3 regions of the Aliihoeflea sp. genome follow, and region 2 is predicted to be linked to each of the others. Evidence: riboswitches for the same ligand, from Rfam matches in the RefSeq annotation. Region 2 holds a riboswitch; each other region holds the start of a gene.

Region 1 (7,788 bases), on a different contig from region 2:
ATAGATCCAGCCGCCGATCAGAAATGTCAGCCCGAGCTGGATCGCGAGCAGGCCCGGCCGGTGCTTGTTGCGGGTATAGAAGAGCGTGGCGAAGAAAATGATCGGGAACAGGAAGAACAGCCCCGCCATCGCATAGGGGATCGGCGTTTCCATGATGCCGGGGGTGACCAGCAGATAGAAGAGCAGGATCACCGGGAAAGCTAGGACGAGATTGGCGAGGAATGACAGGAACGAGTCGATCCGCCCGCCATAATAGCCAGCCGGCAGCCCCAGCGTCGTGCCCACCATGAGCGCGAATCCCGTCGCCGCCGGCGCAATCAGGAGCACGATCTGGCTGCCATAGATGGTGCGCGAGAAGATGTCTCGCGCCAGCCGGTCACCGCCGAACAGATAGGCCTGGCCGGATTCCGTCTCGATCGCACCGGGCAGCGCGTCCTTCATCATCAGCATCTGGCCGAGCGGATCGAACGGCGCGATGGTGCCGGCAAAGATCGCCGTGAACAGCCAGAAATAGCAGATCGTCACGCCGACCACGCCGACCGGATTGCCGAAGAGTTCGCCGTAAAGACCAAGCCGTTTGCGGAACGCGAAGCTCGCGCCGAGGACGATGGCAAGCGCGATCCAGACCGGCCAGAACCTGGCGAGGACGCCGGTCAGAATGCCGAATGCGCTCAAATATTCGTGCTCCATGCCCGCCCCCTACTGAACGCGAATGCGCGGATTGAGATAGGCATAGCCGACGTCGGAGATGAGCTGCGTGAACAAGACCACGAAGACCGAGACGAGCGAACAGCCGAGAAGCATGTCGATGTCGTTATTGCCGGCCGCCTCCACCAGCGTGAAGCCGAACCCCTGGTAGCGGAACATCACCTCGACGATGACGACGCCGGTCAAGAGCCATGGAAACTGCAGCATGATGACCGTGAACGGCGCGATCAGCGCGTTGCGCAGCGCGTGCTTGATGACGACGGTCGAAAAGCCGAGACCCTTCAGCCGCGCCGTGCGGATATATTGCTGCGTCATCACCTCGACCATCGAGGCGCGCGTCATGCGGGCGATGTAGCCGATGCCGTAGATCGCCATGGTCATCACCGGCAAGGTGAAATTATTGAAGGTGATGCCCTGATTAGTCGCGCTCGCGGCCGAGCCGTTGAGCCAGCCGAGCCATGAAGCGAAGATCACCGTGAAGATGACGCCCGAGACGTATTCGGGCGTGGCTGTCGTGGTGATCGCGGCAACCGACAAGGTGCGGTCCGTCCGCGTGCCCTCCCGCATCCCCGCGAGGATACCCATCAAAAGCGCGATGGGGACCATCGTCACCATCACCCAGAACATCAGCTTGCCCGTCGCCGCCAGCGCCGGGAACAGCCTGTCCTCGACCGACGTACGGAACTTGGTCGAACAGCCCCAGTCGCCCTGGATGATGCCCGAATAGCCCGGCTCCATCGGGCCGGAGCAGTAGCTGAACCGCGGTTGCGGCTCGCCTGCGGCATTGGTCGCCGGATGCTTGGGCACCACGCCGAGCCACTGGCCGTAGCGAACGAAGAACGGCTCGCGATACCCGTTATTGACCAGCCATTGCTCGATCTGCGCGTCCGAGGACCGCATGTCGATCTGGCTGATCGACAGGCGCCGCAAATTCGGCTCCAGATTGACGAGGAAGAACACCACCAGCGTCAGGCAGACCATGGTGAGTGCCATGACGCCGAGACGCCGTAGGATGAATGACAGCATGTGCCCCCTGCCGTTCTGGTTGGGGTTTTATTGTTATGTTCCCGAAGCAGTCTAGCGGAGGCCGGGTCGCGGCCTCCGCATTTCGCGTCGCAAGCGCGTGATCAGGCGCCTTCGGCCAGCCACACCTTGCCGAGATCGATCTCGAAGGTCGGGTGCATGCCGTGATTCTTCACTGCCTCGACCGAGTGGTTGTAGAGCGTGCGCCAGTAGGGCTGGATGATGATGCCCGAGTCCTGGATGATCGTCTCGATCTTGCCCATCACTTCCTTGCGCTCTTCCGAATCCCCGATCGCCAGGCCCTGGGCGATCAGCCCGTCGAGCTCTTCGTTCGCAAAAGCCGTCTCGTTCCAGCTTCCGCCGGACTTGTAGGCGAGCGCGATGACCTGGATGCCGAGCGGGCGCATGTTCCAGTTCGTGGCGGAGAAGGGATACTTCGTCCAGTCGTTCCAGAAGGTCGAGCCCGGCAGCACCGTCCGCTTCACCTTGAAGCCGGCATCGCGAAGCTGCGCGGCGACGGCATCGCACGAATTGCGGTGCCAGGTTTCGTCGACCGAGATGATTTCGTGCTCGAAATCCATCTGGCCGGCTTCTTCCATCAATTGCTTGGCGCGCTCGACATCGCGCTCATGCGTGGCAATCTCGACGTGGTCCGGCTGGATCGGCGCGACGTGGTAGTTGTCGGCCTTCTCGCCGGCATTGTCGATGCCGAGCTGGAGAATGACGTTGTTGTCGACGCCATACTGCACGGCCTTGCGCACGTTCTGGTCGTCATAGGGCGCATTGTCGACGTTCATGCGGATGCACAGCGTCGTGCCCGTCATGACTTCCGACCGCACGAGCCCGATGCCGTCCATGATGTCGAGATAGTCCGACGTCGTCTCGTAATTGGTGTGGACCTCGCCGGATTCGAAGGCCGAAACCATCGCCGCCGGATCGGTGCCATAGTCGATGAACTCGATGCCGTCGAGATAGGCCTCGCCGTCCCACCACGCGCCATTGGTGCGGCGCTGGAAGACGATGCGGTCACCGACCGAATAGGACACGAGTTCGAACGGCCCGGTGCCGATCGGGTTCGCCACCCAGTCCGCGCCGGTCTCGTCGAAGGTCGGATGGACGATCAGCGCCGGATAGTCGGCGAAGCCGGGAATGATGGACACGTCCGGCTCGGGCAGCGTCAGCTTGATCGTGTAATCGTCGACGCGCTCGATCGCGCCTTCGCGCAGCTTCTTGGTCTCCGGATCGATCATCGATGAGACGCGCGTCGCCATCGAGTTGCCTTCGGCTTCCTGGTCGGCCCAGCGCGTCAGATTGTAGATGACGTCGTCCGCATTGAATTCGTCGCCATTCGTCCAGGTCACGCCCTGGCGCACGTTGAGGATGTATTCGGTCGCGTCCTCGTTGACTTCCCAGCTTTCCAGCAGCCGGCCTTCGAAGGTGAAGTCACGGGTATACTTGACCAGCGGCTCGAGCGACTGGCGCATGCCGTTGGCGATTTCGGACCAGTCGGCCGTGCGCGGGTCCTTGTTGGCCTTGACGAACATGGCGACGCGCAGCGTGCCACCGGTGACGGGCTCGCCTGCGTCCTGCGCAAGCGCCTTGCCCGGCATCGCCATGCCAAGCATCGAGTAGGCAAGCGCCGTTGTCGCGCCGAAGGTGCTGGCCAGCGCCAGGAATTCGCGACGGTCCAGATCGCCGGCCTTGGCCTCTTCCGCCATCTTTTCGATATGCGCGGGAACGCGATCGCCTTCGCTCTTGAAGAACCTCATGACTGTCATCTCCCATTATTTTTGCCTGAACCCCTAGCATCCCGTATCGGCCCGTCATTGTCAAAAACGATGCCGGATCAGGATGTTCGGCGCTGAATGTGCCCCGCAACGCCTGCCGCTAACCGCGCAAATGCGACATGGATGGCGCTTTTTCGCCACTGATGCGACAAAAATTGACGTTACGTCGCCTGCCACCCAAGTGGCGGCCGGGCCACAGAAGCATGCAGTGATAACAAGTTGGTGACAGCGCCGATTGACGCGGGCTTTCTCGCCCTGCTACCCATCCGACAGCTTGAGGTGCCTAGCGTCGTCGGACGCTGGCTAAGAGGGAATACGGAAGGACGAAGCTTCGTCCGAGCCGTGGCTGCCCCCGCAACTGTAAGCGCCGAGGACATTCGACAACCCACTGGGCTCGCCCGGGAAGGGGAATGATCCGCCGAAGCGCGAGCCAGGAAACCTGCCTCGAGTGTCACCTTTTGCCGGATGCGGGGCGTGTCCGGGGCTGTGTTTCGCAGTGGTGACTTCTGTCATCGCTGGCGATATCGGGGCTGCAACGGTTCCTTTTCCCAGCATCGTTGAGAAGCTTGAGCTGCCGCCCGCGACACGTGGCCGGCACGGGGGATCGAATGCATATTTCCAATTTCGGCACGGCCTGCGCCGTCTCCGCCATCGCCATTCTGGCAAGCCTGCCGGCACACGCCCAGTTCACCGAACTGCCGCAGATCGTCGTCACGCCCAACCGCGCGCCGACCGACGCGACCAAGACCGGCTCGCGCGTCGAGACCGTCTCCCGCGAGGAGATCGAGGAAAAGTCGCAGCCGCTCGTCATCGACTATCTCGACCGCCTGCCCGGCATTTCCATCTCCACCCCCGGCGGCCCCGGCGGCGAAGGCTCGCTCTCGGTGCGCGGCGCACCACGCCGCTACGTCAAGACACTCTATAACGGCATCGACATTTCGGACCCGACCAGCCCGCAGGTCCAGACCTCCTACCAGTATCTCCTCTCGTCCGGCATCGACACGATCGAGGTGCTGAAGGGCTCGCAATCGACCCTCTACGGCTCCGACGCCATCGCCGGCGTCATCGGCCTGTCGACGCTCGGCGACATCGAGCCGGGCGTGACGCATCTCCTGCACGGCGAAGGCGGCTCCTTCGGCACCGCCCGCGGCTCCTACGGCCTGCGCGCCGCCAACGAAGACGCCAAAGCCGCCATCAACATCGCCGGCTTCCGCACCGACGGCATCTCGGCGGCGGCGGCTGGAAGCGAGCGCGACGGCTACGAGAACGTCACCTTCGACGCCGCGGGCGAGTACCGCGTGAACGAGGCCGTGTCGGTGTTCGGGTCATTGCTCTACATCGATGCGAAGGCCGAGTATGATGAGGATTTCGCTTCTCCACCGGCCGACGATCCGCTGGGGATTAATCGCAATCTCAGCAGGCAAGTGGCTGGACGCGCCGGCTTCAACGTCGATCTGTTGGACGGGCGTCTCCGAAACCAGTTCTCCGTGCAGGCTTTCAACATCGATCGCCGCATCCGCTCGGCATCGGCGTTCGGTCCATTCGATGCTGACTATGGCGGCCGTCGCACAAAGTTCGACTATCAGGGCGCGTTCGATGCGAACGACTGGCTGACGCTGCAGTACGGCGCCGACCACGAGCAGCAGGATGCCCGAATCACCGACAATTTCGGCACGGACACGGACAATGATTTCTCTCTGACAGGCGTATGGGGCCAGATCGTCGCCGAACCGGTGGCCGGCTTCGTGTTCACCGGGGGTCTTCGCCACGACAGCCATTCCGAGTTCGGTAGCTACACGACCTATCGAGCTACCGGTTCCTACGAGTTCGACACTGGCACACGCATCCACTCGTCGCTCGGAACCGGATTCAGGGCTCCAAGCCTCTACGAACTGTTCGCCCCGCCCTCGTTTACGGGAGGACCATCCGTCGGCGACCCAACCCTTCAGCCCGAAACCAGCGTTTCCTTCGACGTCGGAGTGGAGCAGCGCTTGCTCGATGATCGTGCGGTTCTCGACGTCACGTTCTTCTACCTCGATATCGACGACCTGATCGTCAACAACGTTGGCACAGGTTTCACGTACGAGCAGACGGATGGTACGTCGAAGCAGCGCGGCGTCGAAGCTTCCGTCATCTACGACGTCAACGAGTGGCTGGCTCTCGGCGCAGCCTACACCTACACCTCCACCCGCGACGCCAACGGCAATCGCACCGTCCGCGTCCCCCGCCACGAGATCGGCCTGTCGGCAGCCTACCGCCCGGCGGAAAAGTGGACGATCTCCGCCGACGCCAAGATCGCGGTCGACACGGTGGATGCCGGTGCCTTCGAACTCGACGACTACGTACTCGTCAACGCCAAGGTGGCCTACCAGGCAACCGAAAGCACCGAGTTCTACGTCCGCGCCGAAAACCTGCTCGACCAGGACTACCAGACCGTCCGCGGCTACAACACGCCCGGCTTCGGCGCCTTCGCCGGCTTCAAGTCGAGGTTCTGATGCAAAACGGTTCGGCAGATCGTGAAGGTGGGTGCTTTGTCACTACCCCCCTCTGGCCTGCCGGCCATCTCCCCCTCAAGGGGGGAGATCAAGCGCTTCGGCGACGAGCATGTTCTCCCCCCTTGAGGGGGAGATGGCCGGCAGGCCAGAGGGGGGTGCTTCTCGCATGCTTTGCCACTATTGGCATGAGCTCTGCCCACGCCGCCGACCTCCCCCGCATCATGTCGATGAACGTGTGCACCGACCAACTCGTCCTCCTCCTCGCCGAGCCCGAACAGATCGCCTCGCTCTCCGACCTCTCCCTCGACCCCTCCCTCTCCTTCCTCCACACTGACGCCGCGCCCTATCCCAAGAACAGCGGCCGTGCCGAAGAAGTATTCCTCTCCAAACCCGATCTCGTCGTCACCGGCACCTTCTCGCTCCACAACACGACAGCCCTCCTCGAAACACTGGACTTCGCCGTCGAGGAATTCGCCTATAACCAGTCCGTCGACACCATCCCCGGCGAAATCCGCCGCATGGGCTCCCTCGTCGGGCAGGACGCGAAGGCTGAAACCATCGCATCGGCCTACGAGCGCGACCTCGCCGCCCTGCGCGCCCGCCAATGCCCCATGAAACCGACCGCCATCGCCTACGAGCAGAACGGCGTCGTCCTTGGCGAAGGCACGCTCGCCGACAGCGTCATCGACGCCGCAGGCCTGACCAATCTGGCGACCGAACTCGGCTATTCCGCCATGACGCCGCTGCCGCTGGAAGAACTCGTCTCCCAGCAGCCCGACATCGTCATCGTCTCCGAGCCGATGGCGGACGCCCCTGCCCTCGCTGACCAGATCGCGCACCATCCGGCCCTGCGCGCGCTCGAAACGTCGCGCATCGGCGCGTTCGTTCCGCGCGGTGCCTGGGCCTGCGGCGGGCCGTTCGTCATCGACGCCGTCCGCGCCTTGACCGAGTTGCGCGAAGAGATCGCTTCCTGCGATCCGGCGCGGTAGAAGGCGCGATGCTGAACGCCATCCTCGGCCTTGCCTGCCTTGTCCTGACCGCCGCCTCGCTGCTCGTCGGCCCGGCCGATCTCGATCTGCGATCGAGCGTCGACGGCCTCTTCGCCGGCGGCGACGCGGCCGCCATGATCATCATGCAGGAAATCCGCCTACCGCGCGCGCTCCTCGCGCTCACCATCGGCGTCAGCCTCGGCCTCGCCGGCGCAGTGCTGCAGGGCCTCTTGCGCAATCCACTCGCCGAGCCCGGCCTCATCGGCGTCACCTCATCCGCATCCTTCGGCGCGGTGGCGATCTTCTACACCGGGCTTGCCGGCGCCTCACTCTATGCGCTGCCGGCCGGCGCGCTCGCGGGTGCAGCCCTGTCCGTCGTGCTCCTCCTCGCCATCGCCGCGCGCAACGGCGCGACGCTCACGCTCATCCTCGCCGGCGTCGCGCTCACCAGCCTCACCGGCGCGCTGACCTCGCTCATCCTGAACCTGTCGCCCAACCCGTTCGCCTCCTATGAGATCATCTTCTGGCTGCTCGGCTCCCTGCGCGACCGCTCAATGAGCCATGTCTGGCTGGCGCTGCCGCTGATGGCGCTCGGCTGGCTCCTGCTCGCCGCCTCCGCCCGCGCGCTCGACGCGCTGTCGCTCGGCGAGGAAGCCGCCTCCAGCCTCGGCATCCGCCTCTCGGGGACCCGGCTCCTGGTCGTGCTCGGCACCGCGCTCGCCGTCGGCGCGGGCACGGCGGTCGCCGGCGCCATCGGCTTCATCGGCCTCGTCGTCCCGCACCTCG
Region 2 (7,788 bases):
GGAGGTAAAGGTCGCCTTATCGCGACGCGGCAAACTTGCCCGATCGCCTGGACCAATGCCGGACGACTTGACTGGGGCGGGCTGTTGCGCGTTTTGACGGAGCGACACAGGACGGAGAAGCAGATGACGATCGATCAGGTTTCGCGCAACGAAGTGACGCTCGCCAATTGGCGCGAACATCCGTTCAGCACGTTGAGTTTCCAGTCGGTCAGCGAATTCGTCCCCACTGCCATGATGACCTCCGCGCACGAGCGGCCGCGCGATCCGGTCGGCAGCGCCGCGATCGACGGCATCACCTTGCAGATCGACGGCAACGCCACAAATCTGCCCGACTATCTGCGTGCCTCCTGGACCGATGCGCTCGTGGTGCTGCGCGACGGCAAGGTCATCGCCGACTGGCATGCGCCCCATGCCGACCTCAACCGGCCGCACGTCATCTTCTCGATCTCGAAATCCGTAACGGGCATGCTCGCGGGCATCGCCGTCGATGACGGGCTGCTCGACGCCGACGCGCCGATCACCGACTACGTTCCCATGCCCGCCTCAAGCGCCTATGGCAGCGCCCGAGTGCGGGATCTTCTCGACATGACGGTCGATCTCGATTTCGACGAGGAATACACGGACAAGGACAGCGCCTTCGATCGCTACCGCCGCGCGATGCTCTGGAACCCGGAGCGGGCGGATACCGTCGCTCAGACGATGGAGGAATTCCTCGCCACCCTGCCCGCGCGCAATAGCGGCGATCACGGCAAGCGCTTCTACTACGCCTCGCCCAACACCGATCTTCTTGGCCTCGTCATCGAATGGGCGGTCGGGCGGCGCTACCACGACTATCTCGCCGAGCGCCTGTTGAAGCCGATGGGGATGACCGGCGCCTCCTATGTCACCGTCGACCGGGTCGGCACGGCGCGAGCGGCAGGCGGCATCTGCATCACCGTCGAGGATCTGGCGCGGCTGGGCGATCTCGTGCGCATGGGCGGGCGCAATGCGGCAGAGCAGCAGATCATACCGGCCGGCTGGATCGACGACATGCTCGCCAACGGCAATCGTCAGGCATGGGTCGACGGCAATTTCGCGGACATGTTCGCCGATGGCCGCTACCGCTCCTGCTGGTATCAGGTGGGCGACGATCGCGGCTCTTTCTGCGGCGTTGGCATTCACGGTCAGTGGGTTTTGGTCGATCCAGTCAGCCGAATCACCATCGCAAAGACATCATCGAGACCTGATGCCAGCGATGATTCCGGGACCGCGCGGGAAATTGCGGCGTTGCGGCAGGTCGCGCGCAGCCTGGACATTGCCTAAGCGATCGGCAGATCGGTTAGCGTTTTCTTAACGCAGGGCCCCTCTGCCTACTGGGTGCGCAGATTTCGTTGCAGCAACGCAACACGGCACTGCAACGCAATATCCTACACCTGTTCGCAATTGCGCCGACGAAGTTTTGCGCCACAGTTGGCTCAGCGACATGGCGCAGAAGACCGGAGGGGTTGGCGAGCGTGATGTCATCATGACAGCTCTCTGGGGGTCCAATGAACCTGATCCGTACTTCGGCGGCAGCCATCGCAATCGCCGCCGTCTCCGCCCTGCCCGCATTCGCAGCCGATGCCGTCGTCTATGAGGCGCCGGTCGTTCTCGAGGAAGAAGTCGCTTCCGCGATCGACATCGCCTTCGGCGCGACCTTCACCTCGCGCTATGTCTCGCGCGGCGTCGCCTACACCGACGGCCCGACATTGCAGGGCTATGTCGAGGCTTCCTACGATTGGGCGTATGTCGGCGTCTGGGCATCGGGCGTTTCCGGCATCAATGCCGATCCGGACAACGTCGAGATCGACGTTTACGGCGGTATCCGCCCGACCTTCGGCAATCTGACGGTCGACATCGGCTACGTCCACTACTTCTACGACGAGACCGGCGAGTGCTGCGGCGAAGCCTATATCAAGCCGAGCTACCAGTTCACCGACGAGTTCTCGGCAGGTCTCGAACTCTACCATGACTTCGAGAGCGACGCGACGTACGGCGTTGCCACCGCGGCTGTCGAACTGCCCTACGACTTCACCTTGTCGGGCGGCATCGGCCGGCAGTTTCAGGGTGGTGAAGAAGTCGACTGGAACGTCGGCCTCTCCTACACTTACGCTGACCTGGTCACCTTCGACGTCCGCTACCACGACTCCGATTTCAACCGCGAATACTTCGTGGCATCGGTGTCCTTCGACACCTCGTTCAACTCGGTTCGCGAGATGTTCGCCGGTGGACAGTTCGGCGGCGGTCGCTGATTTCTTAGCCTGCACCTCCCAGACCTGGCCCGCCGAGACATCTCGGCGGGCCTTTTTTGTTGTCATTCAACATGTTGGGGAGTAGTGCGACGGCACAGATTCAGGAGCCCGCCACATGATCCGCCCTCACCTCACGCCGCTCGCCGAAACGCTGCCCGCCACCGTTCCGTTCGTGGGGCCCGAAGCGCAGGAACGGGCGCGCGGAAAGGCCTTCAAGGCACGAATCGGGGCCAATGAAAGCGGGTTCGGTCCGTCGCCGAAAGTGCAGGCTGCCATCGCGGATGCGGCCGGCGAAATGTGGATGTATGGCGACCCGGAAAGTGCCGAATTGCGCAACAAGCTGGCTGAAAAGCACGAAGTTTCAGCCCAAAACATCGTCATTGGCGAAGGTATTGACGGGCTTTTGGGGCTGATCGTGCGACTTTGGGCCGATAAAAACGCCTCCGTCGTCACCTCGCTCGGCGCCTATCCGACCTTCAACTACCATGTCGCCGGGTTCGGCGCGCGCCTCGTCACCGTGCCTTACGAGGACGACCGCGAGAGCCTTTCGGCGCTCCTCGACGCCGTGCAACACGAAAACGCCCCGCTGGTCTATCTGGCCAATCCCGACAATCCGATGGGCACTTGGTGGCCCGCGGCTGACATCCAGCGTTTCATCGACGAGCTGCCGGAAACGACGATGCTGGTGCTGGACGAAGCCTATGGCGAGACGGCGCCTGCGGGCACCTTGCCGGCGCTCGACGTGACGCGGCCGAACGTATTGCGGATGCGCACCTTTTCAAAGGCTTACGGGCTCGCCGGCCTGCGCTGCGGCTATGCGATCGGCGAGGCGACGACCATCAACGCCTTCGAGAAGGTGCGCAACCATTTCGGCATGACGCGCATGGCGCAGGTGGCCGCCTCGGCGGCGCTGGATGATGAAAACTACCTGCAAAGCGTCATCGCGCAGGTTGCCGCGTGCCGGGATCGCCTGACGAAGATCGCCGCCGATAACGGCCTCGCGTCGATCCCATCCGCCACGAATTTCGTCGCCATCGACTGCGGCGGCGACGGTCCCTTCGCGCTGAAGGTCATGCAGGCGCTGATTTCGCGCGACGTATTCGTGCGCAAGCCGATGGCGCCGGGGCTCGACCGCTGCATCCGCGTTTCCGTCGGGCCGGAAGCCGAGATCGACATCTTCGAGCGCGAACTGCTCGCTGCGCTGGCCGAGGCGCGGGGCTGATCAGCCGGCGGCGAGGTCGGCGAAGAGGGCGCGCAGCTTCGTCGGCCCCTCGCCTGTCGCGTCGCTCGCATCGATGCGGCTGACCTCCCGGGCGGCGGCCTGCTGCCGGTCGGCGTCGGCGGGGAGCCACATCAGCCAGGCGAGAAAGACTTCTTCAGGCTCCGGTTGCCGGCGCGGGACGAGTGCGGGACGCGCGGGTGACGGCGTCAGGCCGAACTGGCGTGCCTGACCCATCCTACGCCTCCACCGTGACGGGGCCGAGCGGGCGCGAGCAGCAAGCGAGGATGTAGCCTTCCTCGATCTCGTGATCGAGAATGCCGCCATTGTGGCTCATCTCCACCTCGCCGGAAATCTTCATCGTCTTGCAGGTGCCGCAAAGGCCGAACTCGCAGGCTGCCGGGATGCGGATGCCGGCTGCGCGGGCTGTTTGGAGGACGGTCTGGCCGGGCAGGCACGGCGCCTCGACATCGGAGAGCGTGAAGCGCACCGGCTGGGCATCGGCCGGCGGTTCGGCGGCGATCTCCTCCTCGAACGGCGCCTGGATACGCTCGATCGCCGGCGCGCCGAAGCTTTCCTGGTGATAGTGCGCCATGTCGAAACCGGCCAATTCCAGCATCTCGCGCACCGCGCGCATGAAAGGATCGGGGCCGCAGCAGAAGATCTCACGCTCGCGGAAATCCGGCGCCAGCAGGGGCAAACGCACCGCGTCGATGCGGCCCATATGGCCGAACCAGCTTTCGCGGCTCGACCGCTCCTCGATCAGGAAGCCCAGCGACAGGCCGGGCATTTGCGCACCCAAAAGCTCGAGTTCCTTGCGAAAGATGATCTCTTCCGGCCGGCGTGCGCAGTTGACGAAGGCGACATCGGTCTGTGGGGTGAAATCGTTCAGCCAGCGCAGCATGGACATCATGGGCGTGATGCCTGAACCGGCCGAGATGAAGAGGTATTTCGCCGCCGGGTGGTTGTGCAGAGAGAAAGTGCCGGAAGGGCCGAAGGCGCGAATGTGGTCGCCGGGCCGCAGGTGATCGAACATCCAGCGGGTGCCGAGCGAATCCTTTTGCGCCTTGACCGTGACGGCGATGGAGAAGGGCCGCGAAGGGCTGGACGAGAGCGTGTAGGTCCGCATCAGCGGATCTGGCGCAGCCGGGAGTTCGAGCGTGATGAACTGGCCGGGCTGGTAGCGGAACCAGGTCTGGCTGTCTGAGCGGAAGGTGAAGGTCTTGACGTCGGGCGCTTCGTCGACGACGCGCAGGCATTCGAGCACCTGGAGCCGGTCGTCCCAGGGGGTCATTTCGTCGAGGTATTTGTAGAGGTGGGCGGTCATTTCTGTTCACCTCGAAGGTGGAGCCCTGTCGCGCCCCCCTCTGTCCTGCCGGACATCTCCCCCGCGAGGGGGGAGATCACGCGGTGTCGATGACGAGAATAATCTCCCCACTTGCGGGGGAGATGGGCGGCAGCCCAGAGGGGGGCAACGTCGAGCATAATCGTTTCCCTCAAGCCACCGACCGCAGCGCGGGCTTGGCGTCCCCGGCGAGCCGGTCGCCCGTCAAGCGTTCCTCGGCAAACCTGCAGTACCAATCCACGAACTGCATGACGCCGCCCTCGTGCTCTTCCGAATACGGCCCCGGCTGGTAGGCCGGCGAGGCGATGCCGAAGGCGTTTTCCTCGACGATGCGGCGGTCCTGGTCGTTGGTTTCGGTCCAGACATGGGTGAGTTCGGCAAGGTCGTAGTCGACGCCCTCGACGGCGTCCTTGTGGACGAGCCATTTGGTCGTGACCGCGGTCTCCGTCGCGCTGATCGGCAGGACGCGGAAGGTGACGGCGTGATCGCCGAGAACGTGGTTCCAGGTCGTCGGATAGTGGAAAAGCAGGAGCGAGCCGATGCGGTCGGTCGTGACGGTGTCGGAGAGGTTCTTCTTCACCGCGCGCTTGCCGGTCATCGTGTAGCTGACGGCATCACGCAGGAGCGGCACGCGGGTGACGCGGTGCTGGCCGGTGGAGGCGATCTCGAACCGGCTCGGCAGGCCCGCTGCCTCACATTTTTGCCAATGCGCGACGATATCCGGGTCGCTTTCGGCGGCCTGTACGCCGGTGACGGTCGGCGCTTCGGGGAAGGTCTTGCATAGCTCTGGGTGGTTGCCGGCGCAGTGATAGCATTCGCGGTTGTTTTCCCAGACGAGCTTCCAGTTGCCCTTTTCGATGATGGTCGATTCGAAGGCGATCTTCGTTTCCGTCAGCCGGTGCGGCGCGAGATAGGGTTCGACCTGCGCGCGGACGGGCGCGAAGTAGGCAGGCTCATCGGCAAGGCAGATGAAGAGATATCCGGCAACGCTTTCGCAGGCGACCGGCTTCAGGCCGAATTTCGAAGCGTCGAACCCGGCGCCCATTTGACGGGCAAAGACGAGGCGGCCATCGAGATCGTAGGTCCACTGATGGTAGGGGCAGACGAGCTTGGCCGCCGTGCCCTTGGCTGCCGTGCAAACGCGCGAGCCGCGATGGCGGCAGGTGTTGTGGAAGGCGCGGATCGCGCCCTTGGCGTCGCGTACCACAACGACGGGATAATCGCCGATCTGCACGGTGAAATAGCTGCCGGGCTTCGGCAACTCGCAATCATGACCGATGAAGAGCCAGTCGCGATACCAGATCAGATCGAGATCGAGCCGGTAGAAATCCGGATCGGTGTAGAACGCCTGCTCGAGGCTGTAGCCGGGTTTACGGCGCTGGAGCCGGTCCAGCATTTCGTTGCGCGCATCCATGTCCTGTCCTGCCTTCATGCAAGGACTGAACTGGTGGAGATTTCGAAGGAGAAAGGCGCAACGGAGCGATCCGCGCGCGCATCCGCCCCTTGACCGCCCACCGCGATCAGTCGGTTTTATACAGGTTCAGGCTGGTTTCCGGGCTCAAGAGCCGGTCTATGGATCGCTCCATCGACCTGCCGCAACACCTTCCCAGGCAGAAATGCCCAGTGGCTCCCGTTGCGACGTCACTCCATTTACCGTTGCGGGGGCAGCGCCGGCTTTTCACCGGCTTCCCAATTCTCCGCCTCGACGAGGAGGCGGCACCTGAACTTGCTGCATTGAAGCATTTGCGCGGCGGCTTAGGAAGCTGGAATGCGACATGGGATGAGCATGTGGCGACGCGATGAAAAATCGACGTCAGCGTGTCTCCCGCTCGACCTCACGCCAGCCGATGTCGCGGCGGCAAAAGCCTTCGGGCCAGTCGATCCGGTCGATGGCGGCATAGGCCTTTTCGCGCGCTTCGCGGACGGTCCTGGCCATCGCGGTGACGTTGAGGACGCGGCCGCCATTGGCGACGATGTCCTCGCCCTTCCTGGCGGTGCCGGCGTGGAAGATTTCGACGCTGTCGCCGACCTTGTCGAGGCCGCGAATGACGCTGCCCTTCTTCGGCGTCGCCGGATAGCCTTCGGCGGCGAGCACGACCGTGAGCGCGACCTCGTCGCGCCAGCGCGCGGACATGTGCGCCAACTGGCCGTCGGCGGCGGCGTTGAGCAGAATCAGGAGATCCTCCTTCAGCCGCATCATCAGCACCTGGCATTCGGGATCGCCGAAGCGAGTGTTGTATTCGATGAGCTTCGGGCCGTCCTTCGTCAGCATCAGCCCTGCGTAGAGCACGCCCGAGAACGGCGCGCCCATCTCGGCCATGCCCTTCATGGTCGGCTCGATGATCGTTCGCATCACCTCGTTGATGATGGCGGGCGTGAGGATTGGCGCGGGCGAATAGGCGCCCATGCCGCCGGTGTTCGGCCCGGTGTCGCCATCGCCGACGCGCTTGTGATCCTGCGCGGTGCCGAAGGGCAGCGCGGTCTTGCCGTCGCACAGGCAAAAGAACGAGGCCTCCTCGCCTTCGAGGAATTCCTCGACGACGACTTCCGCGCCCGCCTCCCCGAACCCGCCCTCAAAGCAATCGTCGATGGCGGCGAGCGCCTCTTCGAGCGTCATTGCCACCGTGACGCCCTTGCCGGCGGCGAGGCCATCCGCCTTGATGACGATGGGCGCGCCGAGCTCGCGGATGTAGGCTTTCGCCTTCGGGGCGTTGTTGAAACGCTGGTAGGCGGCGGTGGGGATGTCGTAGCGGGCGCAGAGGTCCTTGGTGAAGCCCTTCGATCCTTCGAGGCGCGCCGCAGCGGCGGAGGGGCCGAAGACGCGGATGCCGTGTGCTGCGAGCACGTCGGCGAGACCGGCGACGAGCGGCGCTTCCGGGCCGACGACGACGAGATCGATCGCCATCAGCTTGGCAAAGGTAGCGATGCTTTCGTGGTCGTCCAGGTCGAGCGTT
Region 3 (7,788 bases), on a different contig from region 2:
ATTTCGGCTTGGGTGCGGGTTCCACAGGCTCAGCGGGCGCGGCCTCGGCCTTGGCGAAATTCGCGTGGACGACCTGGCCCTCGTGGGTCAGGAGCGTCGCCTTGACCAGTTCCTCGTCCGGCTTGATCGCGAGCGTCTTCGTTTCCTTGTCGACCAGCGTCTCCAGGAAGGCGAAGAGGTTCTTGGCGTAGAGCAGCGAGGCGGAGGCGGCGACGCGGCCGGCCATGTTGAGATGGCCGACGATCTTGACGCCGTTGGCGGTCGTCACGACTTCACCCGCCTTCGCGCCCTCGACATTGCCGCCGCGCTCGACCGCGAGGTCGACGATGACCGAGCCGGGCTTCATCGAGGCGACCATCTCTGCCGAGATCAGGCGCGGCGCGGGCCGACCGGGAATCAGCGCGGTGGTGATGACGATGTCCTGCTTGGCGATGTGCTCAGCCGTCAGCGCGGCCTGCTTCGCCTGGTATTCCTTCGACATTTCCTTGGCATAGCCGCCGGCGGTCTCGGCCGCCTTGAACTCTTCATCCTCCACGGCGAGGAACTTCGCGCCGAGCGAGGCGACCTGTTCCTTGGCGGCGGGGCGAACGTCGGTCGCGGTGACGACGGCGCCCATGCGGCGCGCGGTCGCGATCGCCTGCAGGCCGGCGACGCCGACGCCCATGATGAAGATCTTGGCGGCGGGCACGGTGCCGGCCGCGGTCATCATCATCGGCAAGGCGCGGTCATATTCGGCCGCCGCGTCGACCACGGCCTGGTAGCCGGCGAGATTGGCCTGCGACGAGAGGATGTCCATCGACTGCGCACGCGTGATGCGCGGCATGAATTCCATCGCGAAGGCGGAGATGCCGGCCTTGGCCATGGCGGCGACGGCGGCGTCGTTGCCGTAAGGGTCCATCGCGGCGATGACCGCGGCGCCCTCTTTGTAGGATTTGAGTTCGGTATCGTTTGGGCGGCGAACCTTGAGGACGATGTCGGCGGTCGATGCGTCGGCAGTCGAGCCGATGCGCGCACCGGCCTTCTCGAACTCGGCGTCCGGGATGCGCGAGGCGGTGCCCGCGCCAGCTTCGACGACGACGTCGAGGCCGAGCCCCTTCAGCCGCTTGACGGTATCGGGCGATGCCGCGACGCGCGGTTCTCCACCCTCGACTTCTCTCGGTACGAAAACGATCTGCGACATTGGCCCCTCCCTGACTGCCGATCCTCACTCCCCGGCGGAAACGATCCGCCGCGACGACCGTCAGCGCAACAGGATCGCGCCGAGGCCGCAGATGAGCAGGAAGAGGATGGTCGAGGAGATGAAGCCGGCTGCCGTGAAGAAGCCGAACGCCATGGCGATCAGGAGCGCGACCACGGCGAGCGTGCCGTATTTCGCGAATTCGAGAAAGAGCGAATAGGTCTTCTCGTGCTCGTGATAGTCCATTTCCGCGCCCATCTCGAGCGGGCCGGAATGATGTTCTTCTGCCATGGAAGGCTCCCTCGCAATTCTGTCGTTCGCTGATAACGAAAAGCGTGATTGAGGGCAATGGCAGGATTGTCGCGGAAACTAGCCTACGATGTCTGGAAAGAGGCCGATGAGGCCGATGACGATGAGATAGAGCGCGACGATGTAGTTGAGCAGGCGCGGCATGATCAGGATGACGACGCCGGCGATGAGCGAGATCAAGGGTGTCAGTGCGAGATCGGGCATGGAAAATATCCGTGAATGAAGTCCCTGCGGTGAATAGCTAGGCGCACATCGCGGCGCGGCAAGCATATCGCTGCGTCAGCCGTCTAGGCCGCGACGCGATACTTCGCCGTCGGCAGGACGGTGAGCGGCGTCAGTTCGCCGGCGTCCGGGCGCTGGAAGAGAAGCCGACGTTCGGCGAAGGTGGAGCGGAAGAACGGGTATCGCGCCACCGTCTTCGCCATGTTCTCCTCGCAGTTCGACTCGTAGAGCATGACCGGCACGGTGAAGGGCGGATAGGGCCGCGCGAGGCCGACCTGCGCCGAGCCGAAGATGCGCTTGTAGAACGCGACATGCTCGTCGCGGATCAGGCAGACGCAGCTCGTGGAATCGAAATAGGTATTTGCGATGACCGCGAGGCGCAGCGTGAGATAAGGAAGCAGCCGGAACGAGCCGGCGACCGATGGATCGGCCGTGAACTGGCCCGGATTGACGAAGGTCTCACCGGCGGCAAGCCGCGGCTCCAGCATGTCCGAATAGACCCGCATGACGGGCCCCCAGGGCTCGGCGGCGGTGATGTGGTGAAGACGGACGGTCGAGACGAGTTCGCCGTCGATGAAGACGCCGAAACGGTAGCTGTTCGGCGTGTCGTCCATCGCATCGCAGATGCGCTCGTTTTCAGCTTCCCCGACGAGGCCGTAGGCCTTGTACGCCTTGTAGCGGAGGCGGTAGATCGCCTCGAGATCCTCGCCGCTTTCGCAGCGCCGATATTCCGTCCGCTCCAGAAGAGCCGACACGCTGCGCGCGAATGCCGACCCTTGGCCGTCGCCCGATTGCCCCTCGCCCGAAACGGACCCGCCGTCTGCCTCGGCACGCAGTGCCGCTGCCTGTCCTGTCATGCCACATTCCCCCGTACCGCCATTAACCGAATGGTAACTGCGTATCGACTGTTCCAAAACCCCGAAACTGCGACTTGATTCATTTACCTATGGTTAAGGTTAACGGCTTGACTGCCATGAAAGGTTGAAAATGACCCGGCAAGTCCATCCGGCGCTCGACAAATTTTCACAGCGCCCCTAGAGCGACGCTCACAGATTGGGGGATTTTCGAATGACGACGATCGATGCGGTTCTGGAGCGTGGCGGCACCGGGCCTTTCCAACGAAGGCTGCTCGGGGTCTTCGGACTGGTGTGGACGGCCGACGCCATGCAGGTGCTGGCGGTGGGCTTCACCGCGGCGTCGATCGCGGCGACCTTCGGGCTGACGGTGCCGCAGGCGCTGCAAACCGGGACGCTTTTCTTTCTCGGCATGCTGATCGGCGCGGCGGTGTTCGGGCGCCTTGCCGACCGGTTCGGGCGCCGGCGCATCCTGATCGGCACGGTGGCGATGGATGCGGTGTTCGGCATCGCGTCGGCCTTCGCGCCGGATTTCCAGACGCTGCTCTTCCTGCGCTTCATGACCGGGCTTGCGGTCGGCGGCACGCTGCCGGTCGACTATGCGATGATGGCCGAGTTCCTGCCGCCCTCGCGGCGCGGGCGCTGGCTGGTGGCGCTCGAAGGCTTCTGGGCGGTCGGCACCGTCGCCGTGGCGCTGACCGCGTGGGCGGCGGCTTCGGCGGGCGTGGCGGATGCCTGGCGGGTGATCTTCTTCGTCACCGCGCTGCCGGCCATCGTCGGCATTTTCCTGCGCTTCTGGATACCCGAATCCCCGATGCACCTGATGCGCCAGGGCAAGGAGCCAGAGGCGCGCGCGGTGATGGACAAGGTGCTGGTCGCCAACGGCAAGACGCCGCTCGGCGAGACAAAGCTGACGGCGACGCCCGCCGCATCGAGCGTCGGCCTCCTGTCGCCGGCGCTGCGGCGTCGCACGATCCTGATCCTGGCCTGCTGGTTCCTCGTCTCGATCTCCTATTACGGCATCTTCGTGTGGATGCCCGCGCGGCTGGCGACCGAGGGCTTCGGCTTCGTGCGCGGCTACGGCTTCCTCGTCCTCGTCGCCCTGGCGCAGATCCCCGGCTATGCGCTCGCCGCCTACGGAGTCGAAAAATGGGGCCGGCGCACTACGCTGACGCGGTTCCTCGTTCTGAGCGCGGCGGGTTGCGCGCTCTTCGTCATCGCCGCCACACCGGCGCTGATCGCGACGGCGCTTCTGCTGATGAGCTTTGCGCTTCTCGGCACATGGGGCGCGCTCTACGCCTTCACACCCGAACTCTACCCGACCGCCTCGCGGGCGACGGGCATGGGTGCCGCCGGCGCGATGGCGCGCCTAGGTGGGCTCCTCGCGCCCTCCGTCGTGGTCTACCTGTTCATCGAGAGCACGGCGGCGGCGATCGGCCTTTTTGCCGGTCTTCTGCTGGTGGCGGCGATTGCGGCGCGGGCGATCGACGTCGAGACGCGGCGGGCAGCACTCGCGTGAATTGTGGATCGCGTTCCACAAGATGTTGACGCGATCCGCAAATACCCATCTATATGCGGTGGTCATGGGTCTTCCGGGCGGGCAACCGCCCGGGAGCTAAGAGGGAAGCCGGTGCGCGAAAATGCAATGCCGGCGCTGCCCCCGCAACTGTAAGCAGTGAGCTTGCGTCGATTGATGCCACTGGTGCCGCCGGCACCGGGAAGGCCGACGAGAGCTGTGACCTGCGAGCCAGGAGACCTGCCCTGACGGCTTGAACGAACCTCGGGCGGGGTGTCCCGGTGGTGCGTGTGCCGCGGGCGATCGATTCACCCCGTCAAAGCATGCGTGCGCCCTCCCCCGTCCGCCATCGCCACGGGGATTAAGATGCAGGGCATTGCCACACGACCATTCAGCGGAGCCGTCCCGGTTCCGCATTTCATCGCAGATCCAACCGACGAGGTCGGCCATCGCGTCATCAGGCGCGGCGGCGCGCTGACGCCGTTCGATCCGAACAAGATCGCGGTCGCGCTGACCAAGGCGTTTCTCGCCGTCGAGGGGACGGGCGCGGCCGGCTCGCGGCGGGTTCACGACGCCGTCGAGGAATTGACCGCGCAGGTGGCATCGGCGCTCGCAAGGCGGGGCGGCGAAGCACGCATCGTCCATATCGAGGACATCCAGGACCAGGTCGAACTGGCACTGATGCGCGGCGAGCATCACAAGGTCGCGCGTGCCTATGTGCTCTACCGCGAAGAACGCGCTCGCGAGCGGCTGGCGGCCCGGCCGAAGACGGCAGATCGGGCACCGGTGCTCAACGTCAAAGCTGCCGACGGCAGCCTCGCGCCGCTCGACGAGGCGCGGCTGACGGCGCTCGTCAACGAGGCCTGCGCGGGGCTCGCCGCGGTTTCGCCGGAGCCGATCCTGACCGAGACGCGGCGCAATCTCTATGACGGCATCACGCTCGACGAACTCTCGCTGGCACCAATCCTCGCCGCGCGGGCATTGGTCGAGACCGACCCGGATTACAGCCACGTATCCGCACGACTGTTGCTCGACCGGCTGCGGCGCGAGGCGCTGAGCTTCGTTGCCGGGCGGCCGGACGCGGCGACGCAAGGCGAGATGGCGGAGCGATATGCGGAGTACTTTCCCGGCTTCATCGGGGCAGGCATCGATGCCGGGCTGATCGATCCGGAACTTGCGCGTTTCGACCTTGCACGCCTGGGCGCTGCGCTGAGGCCGGAGCGCGATCTGAACTTCCAGTATCTTGGGCTGCAGACGCTCTACGACCGCTATTTCCTGCACACGAAGGGCAAGCGTTTCGAGCTGCCACAGGCCTTCTTCATGCGCGTGGCGATGGGGCTTGCCTTGCGTGAGATCGACCGCGAGGCACGTGCGATCGAGTTCTATGATCTGCTTTCGTCCTTCGACTTCATGGCGTCGACGCCGACCTTGTTCAATTCGGGCACGACGCGTCCGCAACTATCCTCGTGTTTTCTTACGACCATCGGCGACGATCTCGATGCGATCTTCAAGGGCGTGAAGGACAATGCGCTGCTGGCGAAATATTCCGGCGGGCTCGGCAATGACTGGACGCCGGTGCGCGGCCTCGGCGCACATATCAAGGGGACCAATGGCGAGAGCCAGGGCGTGGTGCCGTTCCTGAAAGTGGCGAACGACACGGCGATCGCGGTCAACCAGGGCGGCAAGCGCAAGGGCGCGGTCTGCGCCTATCTCGAGACCTGGCATGTCGACATCGAGGAATTCCTCGACCTGCGCAAGAACACCGGCGACGACCGGCGACGCACGCACGACATGAACACGGCGAACTGGGTGCCGGACCTGTTCATGCAGCGCGTGGAGGCGAATGCCGAGTGGACGCTGTTTTCGCCGGACGAGGTGCCGGATCTGCACGATCTTTATGGAGCGGCCTTCAAGGCGGCCTACGAGGCGCATGAGGCAAGGGCTGCGGCGGGCGAGATTGCGGTGTTCCGTACGGTGCGCGCGGTCGATCTGTGGCGGCGCATGCTGACCATGCTGTTCGAGACCGGCCATCCGTGGATCACCTTCAAGGACCCTTGCAACATCCGTTCGCCGCAGGGCCATGTCGGCGTCGTGCATTCGTCGAACCTGTGCACCGAGATCACGCTCAACACGTCCAAGGACGAGGTCGCGGTGTGCAATCTGGGTTCGGTGAACCTGCTCAATCACGTCAGCGAAGCCGGCCTCGACATGGCGCGGATGGCGAAGACTGTCACGACCGCGATGCGGATGCTCGACAATGTCGTCGACATCAATTTCTACACGATCCCCGAGGCACGGAAATCGAACCTTCGCCATCGCCCGGTCGGGCTCGGGCTGATGGGTTTTCAGGACGCGTTGCAGGCGCTGCGCATTCCCTATGCCTCGGATGCAGCGGCGGATTTCGCGGATCGATCGATGGAGGCGATCAGCTATCACGCGATCTCGGCCTCGGTCGATCTGGCGGCCGAACGCGGACGCTATCCAAGCTTCGACGGTTCGTTGTGGTCGAAGGGGATATTGCCGATCGATTCGATCCGGTTGCTCGAAGAAGCGCGGCCGGGGGTCGAGATGGACGCGCGCGCGACCCTTGACTGGAACGGACTGCGCGAGCGGGTGAAAACGGTCGGGATGCGCAACTCCAACACGATGGCGATCGCGCCGACGGCGACGATCTCCAACATCTGCGGCGTGTCGCAATCGATCGAGCCAGCCTACCAGAACCTGTTCGTGAAATCGAACATGTCGGGCGATTTCACCGTCGTGAACGCGGCGCTGGTGCGCGATCTGAAGGCGCGCGGGCTGTGGGACGAGGTGATGATCTCGGACCTGAAATACTTCGACGGTTCGGTGGGGCAGATCGACCGCATTCCCGATGATCTGAAGGCGCTTTACGCGACTGCTTTCGAGATCGACAGCGTCTGGCTGATCGAGGCCGCGTCGCGGCGTCAGAAATGGATCGACCAGGCGCAGTCGCTCAATCTCTACATGGCGAACCCGTCCGGCAAGGCGCTCGACGCGCTCTATCGGCTGGCGTGGCGGAAGGGGCTGAAGACGGCCTACTATCTGCGCGCGCGCTCGGCGACCCATGTCGAGAAATCGACTTTGAAGGGCACGGACGGGAAGCTCAACGCGGTGTCGGCGGCGCCGATCGTGATCGATCCGGGTGCGGCTTGGGGCAAGGCTTGTGCGGTGGACGATCCGGATTGCGAGGCGTGTCAGTAGCGCCTCCGCTCGACGTTCCCTCCACCCTCTCCGTCACGCTTCGCGTGTCACCTCTCCCCCTTCGGGGGGAGGAAACGCCGTCGCCGGCCCTGACGCCTTTCCTCGCCCCCGGAGGAGGAGAGGTGGCGCGGGCGCAGCCCGCGACGGAGAGGGGGAGTTCCAGCAAATAGATATCAGGATTTCCCAATGCTCAACCTATCCGCTCCCCTCCCCGCCTCCGACGCGACTGGCCTTGGCGCCATCGAGCGCGGCGGTGCGCGGGTCGCCATCGACGACAAGCGCATGATCAACGCCCGCGCCGACGTGAACCAGCTTCTGCCGCTCAAGTATCGCTGGGCGTGGGAGAAATATCTTGCCGGCTGCAACAATCACTGGATGCCGACCGAGGTCTCGATGCAGGCCGACATCACGCTCTGGAAGTCGAAGGACGGGCTGACCGAGGACGAGCGGCGAATGATCAAGCGCAATCTCGGCTTCTTCGCCGCCTC

What was found. A riboswitch is a leader RNA that binds a small molecule or an ion and turns the genes downstream of it on or off. The one in region 2 is predicted to bind cobalamin.
Region 1: linked by a shared signal. The riboswitch ahead of ACT6QU_RS11930 (TonB-dependent receptor plug domain-containing protein) and the one ahead of ACT6QU_RS00860 (aromatic ring-hydroxylating oxygenase subunit alpha) in region 2 are both predicted to bind cobalamin.
Region 3: linked by a shared signal. The riboswitch ahead of ACT6QU_RS13205 (ribonucleoside-diphosphate reductase subunit alpha) and the one ahead of ACT6QU_RS00860 (aromatic ring-hydroxylating oxygenase subunit alpha) in region 2 are both predicted to bind cobalamin.

Annotation. Positions count from the first base shown of each region.
Region 1 is NZ_JBQVMV010000009.1:59,522-67,309, reverse strand. It holds gene ACT6QU_RS11945 (ABC transporter permease) at 1-690, opposite strand, end outside; gene ACT6QU_RS11940 (ABC transporter permease) at 700-1,734, opposite strand; gene ACT6QU_RS11935 (ABC transporter substrate-binding protein) at 1,836-3,500, opposite strand; cobalamin riboswitch at 3,779-3,978, shown strand; gene ACT6QU_RS11930 (TonB-dependent receptor plug domain-containing protein) at 4,127-6,013, shown strand; gene ACT6QU_RS11925 (ABC transporter substrate-binding protein) at 6,199-7,002, shown strand; gene ACT6QU_RS11920 (FecCD family ABC transporter permease) at 7,011-7,788, shown strand, end outside.
Region 2 is NZ_JBQVMV010000001.1:168,415-176,202, reverse strand. It holds gene ACT6QU_RS00885 (serine hydrolase domain-containing protein) at 124-1,302, shown strand; gene ACT6QU_RS00880 (TorF family putative porin) at 1,527-2,270, shown strand; gene ACT6QU_RS00875 (pyridoxal phosphate-dependent aminotransferase) at 2,386-3,492, shown strand; gene ACT6QU_RS00870 (hypothetical protein) at 3,493-3,726, opposite strand; gene ACT6QU_RS00865 (2Fe-2S iron-sulfur cluster-binding protein) at 3,728-4,816, opposite strand; gene ACT6QU_RS00860 (aromatic ring-hydroxylating oxygenase subunit alpha) at 4,986-6,248, opposite strand; cobalamin riboswitch at 6,361-6,573, opposite strand; gene purD (phosphoribosylamine--glycine ligase) at 6,648-7,788, opposite strand, start outside.
Region 3 is NZ_JBQVMV010000011.1:62,782-70,569, reverse strand. It holds gene ACT6QU_RS13230 (Re/Si-specific NAD(P)(+) transhydrogenase subunit alpha) at 1-1,180, opposite strand, end outside; gene ACT6QU_RS13225 (aa3-type cytochrome c oxidase subunit IV) at 1,241-1,468, opposite strand; gene ACT6QU_RS13220 (DUF3096 domain-containing protein) at 1,547-1,690, opposite strand; gene ACT6QU_RS13215 (N-acyl amino acid synthase FeeM domain-containing protein) at 1,774-2,565, opposite strand; gene ACT6QU_RS13210 (MFS transporter) at 2,777-4,081, shown strand; cobalamin riboswitch at 4,130-4,340, shown strand; gene ACT6QU_RS13205 (ribonucleoside-diphosphate reductase subunit alpha) at 4,445-7,300, shown strand; gene ACT6QU_RS13200 (ribonucleotide-diphosphate reductase subunit beta) at 7,487-7,788, shown strand, end outside.